Regions from separate parts of the Actinomadura miaoliensis genome, predicted to be linked through region 2. Evidence: riboswitches for the same ligand, from Rfam matches in the RefSeq annotation. Region 2 holds a riboswitch; the other holds the start of a gene.

Region 1 (5,647 bases), on a different contig from region 2:
AACCCGGTCGAGTCGCTCCTCACCACCGTGTGGACCGGACCCGCCCCGCTCATCGTCGAGCCCGCCTCGCCGTTCGGCGTGGTGCCCGCGCCGTCCCCCGTCCCGCTGGCCGAACGCCGCGCCGAACCGGCCCGCACAGGCCACCCGGGCATCTGACCACCGCCCGCCTCGCCGCTCTCGGCGTCGGCCGGGGCGGGGTCAGTCGAGGGCGGCCAGCTGGTCGGCGAACCAGCGGCGTGGGGGGAGCGCGGTGGCGGCGGCGGCCAGCCGGGCGCTGCGTTCGGCGCGGCGGTCGGGCGGCATCAGCAGCGCCTGGTGCAGCGCCTCGGCGGTCTGCGACACGTCGTAGGGGTTGACGACGAGCGCGTCGGCCGCCAGTTCGGCCGCCGCGCCCGCCTCCCGCGACAGCACCAGGGCGCAGCCGTGCTCCGACACCACCGGCCCCTCCTTGGCGACCAGGTTCATGCCGTCGCGGATCGGGTTGACCACCAGCACGTCGGCCATCCCGTAGGCGGCGAGCGAGCGCGGATAGTCGTCGTTGACCTGCAGGATCAGCGGATCCCAGGTCGCGGTGCCGTACTCGTCGACGATCTGCGCGGCCAGCCGCTGCACCGCCGCGGTGTACTCGCGGTACTCGGGCAGGTCGTGCCGGGACGGGTAGGCGAACGCCAGGTGCACCACGCGGCCGTGCCACTCGGGATGGTTGGCGAGCATCTCCCGGTAGGCGGCCAGGCCGCGCACGATGTTCTTGGACAGCTCGGTCCGGTCGATCCGCACGATGAGCCGCCGGTCGCCGACCTGCTCGCGCAGCGCCCGGCGGCGTTCGGCGACGTCCGGTTCGGCGGCGCGCGCCCGCAGTTGCTGCCCGTCGACGCCGAGCGCGTGCACGCCGACGCGGGTGACGTGGCCGGCGAAGGTCACCGTCCGGGCCGCGCGGTCGACCCGGGCGCCCGGCAGCAGCTGCTCGCAGCAGTCCAGGAACGCCGCGGCCCACCGTTCGGCGAGGAAACCGGCGTGGTCGGCGCCGAGGATGCCGTCCAGCACCGCCGCGCCGACGTCGTCGGGCAGCAGCCGGTAGTACTCGGGGGACGCCCACGGCGTGTGCGAGAAGTGCACGATCTTCAGGTCGGGGCGGCGGTCGCGCAGCATCCGCGGCGCCAGCGACAGGTGGTAGTCCTGCACCGCCGCCTTGGCGCCCGGGGCGGCGTCGCGGGCCAGGGCGTCGGCGAACGCCGCGTTGTAGGCCTCGTACGACTGCCAGTCGCGCCGTGCGCGCGCGTCGAAGTGCGGGACGCGGGGCGTGTCGTAGAGCAGGTGGTGGACGAACCACAGCGTGGAGTTGGCCACGGCGTTGTAGGCGCGGTGGAACGTCGCGGGCGGTATGTCGAGCATGCGCACGGCCGCCCCGCCCGTGTCGTGCCCGTCCAGGTCGAGCCTGCCCTCGGGGGCGCGACGCGCGGCCGAGCGGTCGGCCTCCCCGAGCGCCGCGCACACCCACAGCACGTCCGGCGGCGCGCAGCCGTCGTCCGGCTCGCGCCCGCCGCCCGTCACCGCGGCCAGCCCCGACACCAGGCCGCCCCCGCCGCGCCGCAGCGTCAGGGAGCCGTCGTCGGCGAGCGAGAACGACACCGGGCCGCGGTTCGACGCCACCAGCACTTGGCTCATAGGGGAAGCGTCTCAGTTCGTGAGCGCGCGCTTCAAAGAGACCCGCAGGAAGGCGTTTTCGGGCCGTCCCCAGACGGTGCAATGCCCGGTGTCACAGGGCCCCGGCGTGTATGTCGATCTTCTCCGGGTAAACGAGCGCGGCGTGAGCAGGGCCGAGACGACGAAAACCGTTCTGGTCGCGGGGACGGCGAACCTGTTGCTGGCGATCACCAAGCTGGTCGCGGGGGTGCTGGCGGGGTCCAGCGCCATGCTGGCCGAGGGCGCGCACTCGGTGGCCGACACCCTCAACCAGGCGTTCCTGCTGGCCTCGCTGCGGCGCAGCGCGCGCCCGCCGGACCGGCGGCACCCCTTCGGATACGGCAACGAGCGGTACTTCTGGTCGCTGCTGGCGGCGTTCGGGATCCTCGTCGCCGGGGCCGGCTACTCGATCTTCGAGGGCGTGCTGGCGATCGTCGGCCGGGAGCCGGGCGGCGAGCAGGTCTGGCTGGCCTTCACCGTGCTGGCCGTCGCGGCGGTGCTGGAGGGGACGTCCTGGCTGCGGGCCTTCACCCAGGCGCGCCGCGAGGCCCGCGGCACCGTGGTCGGCCATGTGCGCCGGACCCCCGACGTGACGTTCAAGGCGGCCCTCTTCGAGGACACCGCCGCGATGATCGGCCTGGCGTTCGCCGCGGCCGGGCTGACGCTGCGGGAGGCGACCGGCTCGCCGGTCTGGGACGGGATCGCCTCCATCCTCATCGGGCTGCTGCTGGTCGTGGTGGCGTTCGCGCTCGGCCGCGACAGCCGGCACCTGCTCATCGGGCAGGCCGCCGACCCCGCCGCGCAGCGCGAGATCCGCGCGGAGATCACCGCCGCGCCCGGGGTGGACGGCGTGGAGGAGCTGTTCACCATGCACTTCGGCCCGGAGGAGATCCTCGTGGCCGCCAAGGTGCACTTCTCCGACGCCATCAGCGCCGACGAGGCCGAGGACATCGCCGGGGACATCGACCGGCGGCTGCGCGAGCGGCTGCCCGCCGTCCGTCACGTCTTCCTCGACCCCACGCAGGAAGACGCCCCCCAGCGGGACTCCGCTCCGTCGATGGACCCGGCCCGGCGCGACCTCACCGGGTAGCCGTGACGGCCCGGCCCGGCTGCTGGGACGGCGCGTGGCGCGAGTGGCCCGGACCTGTCCGGCCGGGACGCGTGACGTGGCGAGGAGGTGGGTAATGTCTCACATTGCGAGACCCTCTTGTCCGGCAACCGGTCAGATCATGTAAAGTCGCGCATACGACGTGATACCGCTCATGCGGAACGTTCGGCGAACGAGCGTTCTCTCCGCGCGGACACACGCGACGGCGGCCGCCCCCGGCGGCCCGCACCACAACTGAAGAACGCTCATCCAGAGGGGTGGAGGGACCGGCCCTGTGAAGCCCCGGCAACCACCTGGTTCGTAAGCGCTCGCGATCCCGCGAGGCCGGCCAGGAAATGGTGCCAACTCCGGCCTGCGACCAAGGTGGCGCAGGAAAGATGGGGAGAAAGGCCTCGCCACATGGCTGTCACGCCTGCCGTCGATCTGGGACCCGCGACCGCCCTCACCTGCCGCGAATGCGGTCACACCCGCGAACTCGGCCCGCACTACGCGTGTGAGGAGTGTTTCGGCCCGCTGGAGATCTCCTACGACTTCGCCGGCGTCTCCCGCGCCGACATCGAGGCCGGGCCGCGCAACATCTGGCGCTACCGCGGGCTGCTGCCGGTGCCGGGCAACGTCGCCGACACCCCCAACACCGAGCCCGGCCTGACCCGCCTCGTCCGCGCCGACCAGCTCGCCGAGTCGCTGGGCCTGCGCCGCCTGTGGGTCAAGGACGACAGCGGCAACCCCACCCACTCGTTCAAGGACCGCGTGGTCGCGGTGGCGCTCGCCGCCGCCCGCGAGCTCGGCTTCAAGGTGCTGGCCTGCCCGTCCACCGGCAACCTGGCCAACGCGGTCGCGGCCGCCGCGGCCCGGGCGGGCATCCGCAGCGCGGTGTTCGTCCCGTCCGACCTGGAACGGCAGAAGATCCTCACCACGGCGGTGTACGGCGGCACGTTCGTCACCGTCGACGGCAACTACGACGACGTCAACCGGCTGGCCTCCGAGATCGCCGGAGAGCAGGACGACTGGGCCTTCGTCAACGTCAACGTGCGCCCCTACTACGCCGAGGGCTCCAAGACCCTCGGCTACGAGATCGCCGAGCAGCTCGGCTGGCGGCTGCCCGACCAGATCGTGGTCCCGGTCGCCTCCGGCTCCCAGCTCACCAAGATCGACAAGGCGTTCCAGGAGCTGATCAAGCTCGGCCTGGTCGAGGACAAGCCGTACCGGGTCTTCGGCGCCCAGGCCACCGGGTGCTCGCCGGTGGCGGCCGCGTTCAAGCAGGGCCACGACGTCGTCCGGCCGGTCAAGCCCGACACCATCGCCAAGTCGCTGGCCATCGGCAACCCCGCCGACGGCCCGTACGTGCTGGACGTGACGCGCCGCACCGGCGGCGCGGTCGAGGACGTCACCGACGAGCAGGTCGTCGAGGGCATCCGGCTGCTGGCCCGCACCGAGGGCATCTTCGGCGAGACCGCGGGCGGCGTCACCGTCGCGTCCCTGCGCAAGCTGGCCGAGTCCGGCGCCCTCGACCCCGAGGCCGAAACCGTGATCATCAACTCCGGGGACGGGCTGAAGACCCTGGACGCCGTCGCCCCCGTCGTCGCGCCGACCGCGAACATCGCCCCCTCCCTGGAGGCGTTCCGCGCCGCGGGCCTGGCCTGACCGGACGCCCGCCGCGGCCGCGCGTCTCTTCGGCGGCCGCGCATCCCGTCGTACGACCCGAGCACTTCGAGGAGCCAGCATGAGCACCGTGTCCGTTCGGATCCCGACGATCCTGCGGAGCTACACCGGCGGCGAGGCGGAGGTCAAGGCCGAGGGCGCCACGCTGCGCGCGGTCGTGGCCGACCTGGAGGCCAGCTACTCCGGCATCTCCGCCCGCATCCTGGACGACAACGGCAAGATCCGCCGCTTCGTCAACGTGTACGTGGGCGACGAGGACGTCCGGTTCGCCGAGGGCCTGGACACCCCGACCCCCGAGGGCGCGCAGATCTCCATCATCCCGGCCGTCGCCGGCGGCTGACGGCACCGACAACGGCCCGCGCCCGGCACTCGTCGGGCGCGGGCCGCTTTTTCCCGCGCGCGGGACAAAGCACGAAAACCGGCTTCCCGTTCGCCGCCATCGGGTACGGGCCCCTCATGGGCATAGCGGAGGACGTCGCGGGGACGGTGGAAAGTCATCCCATGGTCCGGAAGGTGAACCTGGTCGGCTCCCGGGCGCGCGGAAACGCCACCGAGTTGTCGGACTGGGACTTCCACGTCACCGTGGACGACTTCGCCGGGGTCGCCGCCGTCCTGCCGGGCATGGTCGCCCCGTACGGGCCGCTGGCCGCCCAATGGGACCCGCTCGGCGACTGCGCGAGTTATCTGCTGATCTTCCCCGGTCCCGTCAAGGTCGACCTGCTCTTCCCGGAGATGCCGCGCAGTTGGAACCCGCCGTGGCGGGTCGGCCCCGACACCCTTCCCGCGATCGACGCGCACTTCTGGGACTGGGCGTTGTCGCTGGCCGGCAAGCGCCGCCACGGAAAGTCCGACCGCGTCCGCGGCGAACTGCTGAAGATGACGCGATTCCTGCTGGGCCCACTCGGAGTGCAGACCGTCCCGCAATCCCTGGAGGACGCCGCGGCGCGTTTCGTACGGGCCCGCGACCGCCTGGAGTCGCGATATGGGCTGCGCATCTCCCGGCGCCTGGAGGAAGAGGTTCTGCCACTCCTGCGTACTCCCGAGACCGGCCATTACCGCCCGTCCGGCCTTCCCTCGTAAACGGCCGCGCTCCCCGACGGGCGCGGTTTCGCCATGCCTCTCGCGGGGCGGGCGCGGCTCTTCCCGCCTGCGTCGCCTGCGCGCGGAACACGGCCCCTCCCGGCGACGCGACCC
Region 2 (5,647 bases):
CGGACACGGTGCCGTGCACCCGTACCGGGCCCCACGGGAACTCGGGGTCGTCCGGCGTGATTCCCCACGGCGTGTCCGGCTCGGCGGGCACCAGCACCTGCGCGCCCAGCAGGATCTTGAAGAACGCGTCGGTGTCGCGCCGGGCCGCGGCCTCGAACAGCTTGCGCTCCACGTCGTTCTGCGGCTCGAAGTCCTCCGACTGGCGGCGGGCAGCGCGCTGGTCGGCCCACCGCGCCAGCCCGGGAAGCTGCTGGGCGACGACGGTGCCGCCCGCCGGGGAGCCCGAGTTGACCGCCAGCGCGTGGCCGTGGTCGGGCCAGTACCGCAGCAGCGCGGTGAACGGCAGCCGGATGAACTCCCGTCCGAACCCGAGCGCCTCGGTGGCCTCCATCAGCCGTTCGGGGGAGGTGAACACCGGGACGACCGGGGCGGCGTCGATCTCCCGCACCAGCCACGGGAAGCCGGGCCGCCCGGGACGCAGCGTGTAGTCGATGTCGTCCGGGACGGGCATCAGCAGTTCGGCGTCGGCCAGCGTCTGCAGGAACAGGTCGTGGTCGTTGCCGGCGGCGGCGCGCAGGAGCTCCCGCTCGACGTCGTTGGCGGGACGGAACTCGGGGCGGCGCTCCTGGGACGGCGGCAGGTCGCGGTGCTGGTCCTGCAGCTCCTCCCAGGGCGCGGACTCGGCGGCCGACTCGGCGGCGGCCGCGGCCTGCGGGTCGTCGACGATCGCGGGCACGTCCACGAGCGTGTCGTCGGGCGACGGCGGGCGCGCCGGAGCGCGGGCGACGAGCCGGTCGCCGGGGGCGGGCAGGTTCGCGGGGGGCTCCGCCTCGCCCGGCGAGGGCTGCTCCGCCGTCGCGGCGGGGACCTCCCCGGCGACCGGGTCGCGCGGCGCGGGCGGCGGGGCGTCGGCCGGTCCCGGCGCGGGCGGGACGTTCGGGATCGGCGCGGGCGGCTCCACCGGATGGGCGGCCGCCGGTTCGGCTATCGGCGCGGCGGGCGGCGCGGGCGGGCCCTGCGGGACGTCCGGTACCGCGGGCGTGGGCGCCATGGGGGGTGCCGCCGGGGCGTCCCCGAGCGGTGCGGCGGGTGTCGCGGGACGGTCCGCGTACCCGTGCGGAGCCGCCCCCTCGGGCTCGGCACCCGGTTCGGGGCGCGGTTCGGCGGGCAGCGCGTGCGCGCCGGTCGCCTCGGCCGGCGGAACGTCCACGGGCGGGACGTCCACGGCCGGGACGTCCACGGGCGGCACGCCCACCGTGGAGGAAGGGACGCGGCGTCCGGCCATCGGGGGCCGCGGGTCACCCTCGGCGATCTGCCGGATGAACCAGGCGGGCAGCCGGCCCTCGATCGGCAGCGCCACGTCCAGCGCGTCGCGCGCGGGCGCGTCGACCGCCAGCCACCAGCGCGGGTGCGGCCAGTTCTGTGCCAGGTCGGCGAACGTCAACCGCAGGAAGTGCTGGTAGGCCGGGCCGAGGCAGGCGCGCATCGCGGCGGGCGAGGTGTAGGCCAGCACGTGGGTGCGGCCCTCCTCCTCCTGGGTCGGCCACGTCGGCTGCGCCTGGTTGGCGAGCACGTCGTCGATGAGGTCGGGGGGCACGGGGATCACCAGCTCGCTGTCGGCGAGCAGGCGGAAGTACCCCTCGTGGTCCCCGGCCCGCACCGTCTCGTGCAGTCGGCGCTCCAGTTCCGACGTGGGTCGCCACGCGTCGGCCACGGTCGCCTCCCCCTGTTTCATGCCGCGCTGTCCCTGCTGTATCCGGCGCCGTCACGGGTCCGGGTACGGACCTGCCTACGCTACATGGGCGAACAGGGCGAAAGCGCATCATCGTCCGCGGTTCAGGACACGGCACCGATGACGCTCAGCGCCTTCACCAGACGGTCGACGTGTTCGTCGGTCGTCCCGAGGCCCAGGCTGGCGCGCACCGCCGAGGCCGGGGCGGAGGCGTCCGCGCAGCCGCCGTCGCCGGCCGCGCGCGGGGTGTCGGGCCGGTCGTCCGGCCGGTCGGCCAGCAGGTGCCGTACGAATGGATGAGCGCAGAACTTCCCGTCCCGGACGCCGATGCCGTACTCACCGGACAGCCTAAGCGCCACGTCGCGCGCGTTCCAGCCGTCGACGGTGAAGGACACGATTCCCACCCTCGGGTGACGCTCCCCCCACAGGTTCAGCTCCCGCACCGCGGGAACGCGGGCGAGCCCCCGGCGCAGCCGGGCCAGCAGCCGCTCCTCCTCGGCGACGAGCGCGTCCCACCCGGCGGCGGCCAGCGTCTCGCACGCGGCGGCCAGCGCGACCACGCCCAGCACGTTCGGGGTGCCCGCCTCGTGACGCTGCTGCGGGTCGGCGGCCCAACGGGTGCGCTCGCCCACGGACGCGGTGGCGCCCCCGCCCTTGAGGTACGGCTCGGCGGCGCGCAGCCAGTCGGACCGTCCCGCCAGCACGCCCGCCCCGAACGGCGCGTACAGCTTGTGCCCGGAGAACGCGACGTAGTCCAGGCCGAGCGCGGACATGTCCAGCGGCCGGTGCGGGACGAGCTGGGCGGCGTCCACGGCGATGCGGGCGCCGCGCCGCCGCGCCACCTCCGCCAGCTCGGCGACCGGCCACAGCTCGCCGGTGACGTTGGACGCCGCCGTGACGACCAGCAGCCGCGGGCCCTGCGGCGCGGCGGCCAGCGCCCGGTCGGCCGCGGCGATCGCCTCGGCCGGGGTCGCGGGCGCGGGCAGCCGCACCGCCCGCCGCCACGGCAGCAGCGTGGCGTGGTGCTCGGTCTCGAACACCACGACGGTGGTGCGGGGCGGCAGCGCGTGCGCCAGCAGGTTCATCGCGTCGGTGGTGTTGCGGGTGAACACGACCGACGCCCGGTCCCAGGCGCCGATGAAGGACCGCACGGTCTCCCGCGCGCGCTCGTAGGCGTCCGTGGTGACCTGGGAGGCGTACCCGGCGCCGCGATGCACGCTGCTGTAGTACGGCAGCGCCCGTGTGACGGCGTCGTGCACCGCCTCAAGACACGGCGCGCTGGCGGCGTAGTCGAAGTTGGCGTACGGGACGTGGCGCCCGTCCTCCAGCGGCACCGGCGCGTCCGCACCGACGATCCGCGGAAGTCGAGTCGGCGTAGACGCGGTTTGCTGCGTCCAAGAGGAGAGAGGGAAGGGGCGGGTGAACGTCGTGACAGCGGACATACGCGTGACCTCCTGCGGGATCCAGGGATCCCGGGAGGCGTCCGCGGGATCCGCGCTTGCCGGACGCGGTGTGCGACGTCCGGCCGGGTCCTCACCCGGGGCACCCCATCGCGGACGAAGGGTTGCCGGCCAGCAAGCCGGGGCTTGGCGCTGGCGCTCATGACCTTGTGCGGAAGTATAGGCGGATGTCGACGGTGATCGAAGGGGAGGGTGCGATGCGGTACGGGACGGCCGGGAGGCTGGCCCAGGCGCTGGCGCTGCTCGGTGCGGCCGGGACGCTGACGGGCTGCGGGCTGTCCGGCGGCAATACCGGCCAGGTCTGCGCCGACACCAAGAAGGCGTTCCAGCAGTACGTCTCCCAGGTGCGAACCGTGTCGGCGAACGACCCGGCGCAGTGGAAGCAGGCCACCGACCGGTTCGCCGGACGCGTCGACGTCCTGGCCCGCCAGGCCGAGGACGAGAAGCTGAAGAACGCGCTCAGGACGGAGGCGACCCGCCTGCGCGGCGCCGCCGCGGGCGTGGGCACCGGTGACGCGGCACAGCTCAACGCCGTGATGACCGACGCCCCCGACCGCATCGGGGCAGCCTGCGACTGAACACGGGGCTCGAGAACGGCGGAGGGGCCCGGCGAGATGCTCGCCGGGCCCCTCTCGTGTTCACGTCTCGCCGGTGTCGGCCGCGCCGCGCCGCGCCGGGTGGACGTCGGCTGTGGCAGCGGCCGCGTGCCGGGGGCGTGCCGGCCGGGTGCTAACCCTCCGGGCGGGGCGGGATATCGCCGCCTCCGCCGTCGCCCCCGCCGCCGTCGCCTCCGCCGTCACCGCCACCGGTGCCGCCGTCGCCTCCGCCGTCGCCTCCGTCGCCGGTACCGCCGCCGGGCGGCGGCACCGGGTCCCTCGGAATGTCCGACGGCGGCCTGCTGGACGGCCGGCCCGGACGTTCCGGCACGGACGGCCGCAGCCCCGGCCCACGCGTCGTCGGAACGTCGTTCTGCCGCCCGTCCGGCTCGCCCACGTAGGAGCCGGGGGAGACCGACGGTGATCCGAACTCCTTGGGCGTGTAGCCCTTGGCGTTCACCGCGCGGCTGACATAGGAGTGCCAGATCTGCGCGGGCAACTGGCCGCCGTACACGCCGTACCCGGGGATGACCAGCGGCTTGCCGTCGCTGCGGAACATCGCCACCGACGTCGCCAGCTGCGGGATGAACCCGTTGAACCAGATCGCCCGGCCCGCGTCGGTGGTGCCGGTCTTGCCCGCCACGTCACGGCCGTCGGGCAGCTGGGCGTTGCGGCCGGTGCCCGCCTCGACCACGCGCCGCATCGCGTACGTGGCGTCCCGCGCGACCTGCTCGTCGAACACCCGCTTGCCCTTCTCGGAGAAGCGGGTGGTCTTTCCGGTGTTGTCGGTGACCGACTTCACCACGTACGGGGTGTGGTGCACGCCCTCGGAGGCGAACGTCGCGTACACCCCCGCCTGCTGCACCGGATGCACGGAGATCGTGCCCAGCGGGAACGTCGGGTACTTGTTGGCGCCGTTGGCCGTCAGCTGCGACTTGGGGATGCCCATCTTCTCGGCCATCTTGGTGACCTTGTCCAGGCCGACCTTCTGCCCCAGGTTGACGTAGGCGGTGTTGACCGAGTTCTGCGTGGACGTGACCAGGTTGATCGTGCCGTAGCTGCGGTTGCCGTCGTTGTGGATCGGCGAGCCGTTGTAGTACTGCGGCGAGCTGCCGTCCACGTAGGTGTTCAGGCTCATGCCGCTGTCGAGCGCGGCGGCCAGCACGATCGGCTTGAACCCGGACCCGGCCTGCGCCCAGTCGCTGAACGCGCTGCTGAGGGCCTCCTCCAGGTAGCCGCGTCCGCCGTAGAACGCCAGCACCTGCCCGGTCTCGGGGTCGACCGAGACCAGCCCGGTGCGGATCTGCGTGCTCATCCGCTTCGGGAGGTTGCCGCGCACCGCCTGCTGCGCGGCGTCCATCAGCTCCTTGTCGAACGTCGTGGTGATCTTCAGGCCGCTGCGGTTGATCTCGTCCTCGGTGTAGCCGCGCCGCTCGGTCAGCTCGCGCTTGGCGATGTTGACCATGTAGCCCTTCTGGCCGCCGAGGATGTTGGTGACCTTCTGCTTGACCGGCTGCGGGAACGTCATGCGCGCCGCGTCCGCCGAGGTCACGGCGCCGTCGCGGACCATGTTGTTCACCACGGCGCGCCAGCGGCTCTCGGCGTAGGCGCGCGTGGAGCCCGACGGGTCGGCGAAGTTGCTGGGCTGCTGGATCGCCGCCGCCAGGTAGGCGCCCTCGGCCGGGGTGAGCTGCCCCACGTCCTTGCCGTAGTACGCCCGCGCCGCGGCCTGCACGCCGTAGGCGTCGCGGCCGAAGTAGATGGTGTTGAGGTACTGCTCCAGGATCCAGTCCTTGGACTTCTCCCGGCCCACCTTCAACGAGACCATGATCTCTTTGAGCTTGCGGGTGATCGAGCGT

What was found. Region 2 has a riboswitch for S-adenosylmethionine ahead of ABD811_RS24680 (aminotransferase class V-fold PLP-dependent enzyme). Riboswitches for the same ligand answer to the same signal wherever they lie in the genome.
Region 1: linked by a shared signal. The riboswitch ahead of thrC (threonine synthase) and the one ahead of ABD811_RS24680 (aminotransferase class V-fold PLP-dependent enzyme) in region 2 are both predicted to bind S-adenosylmethionine.

Annotation. Positions count from the first base shown of each region.
Region 1 covers NZ_BAAAZG010000007.1:5,414-11,060, reverse strand. Annotated here, with positions in the region: gene ABD811_RS08755 (sulfotransferase family protein) at 1-156, shown strand, start outside; gene ABD811_RS08750 (alpha,alpha-trehalose-phosphate synthase (UDP-forming)) at 199-1,665, opposite strand; gene ABD811_RS08745 (cation diffusion facilitator family transporter) at 1,808-2,773, shown strand; SAM riboswitch class I at 3,034-3,175, shown strand; gene thrC (threonine synthase) at 3,191-4,435, shown strand; gene ABD811_RS08735 (MoaD/ThiS family protein) at 4,515-4,793, shown strand; gene ABD811_RS08730 (nucleotidyltransferase domain-containing protein) at 4,955-5,533, shown strand.
Region 2 covers NZ_BAAAZG010000037.1:30,129-35,775, reverse strand. Annotated here, with positions in the region: gene ABD811_RS24685 (SseB family protein) at 1-1,735, opposite strand, end outside; gene ABD811_RS24680 (aminotransferase class V-fold PLP-dependent enzyme) at 1,837-3,174, opposite strand; SAM riboswitch class IV at 3,222-3,339, opposite strand; gene ABD811_RS24675 (hypothetical protein) at 3,360-3,770, shown strand; gene ABD811_RS24670 (transglycosylase domain-containing protein) at 3,922-5,647, opposite strand, start outside.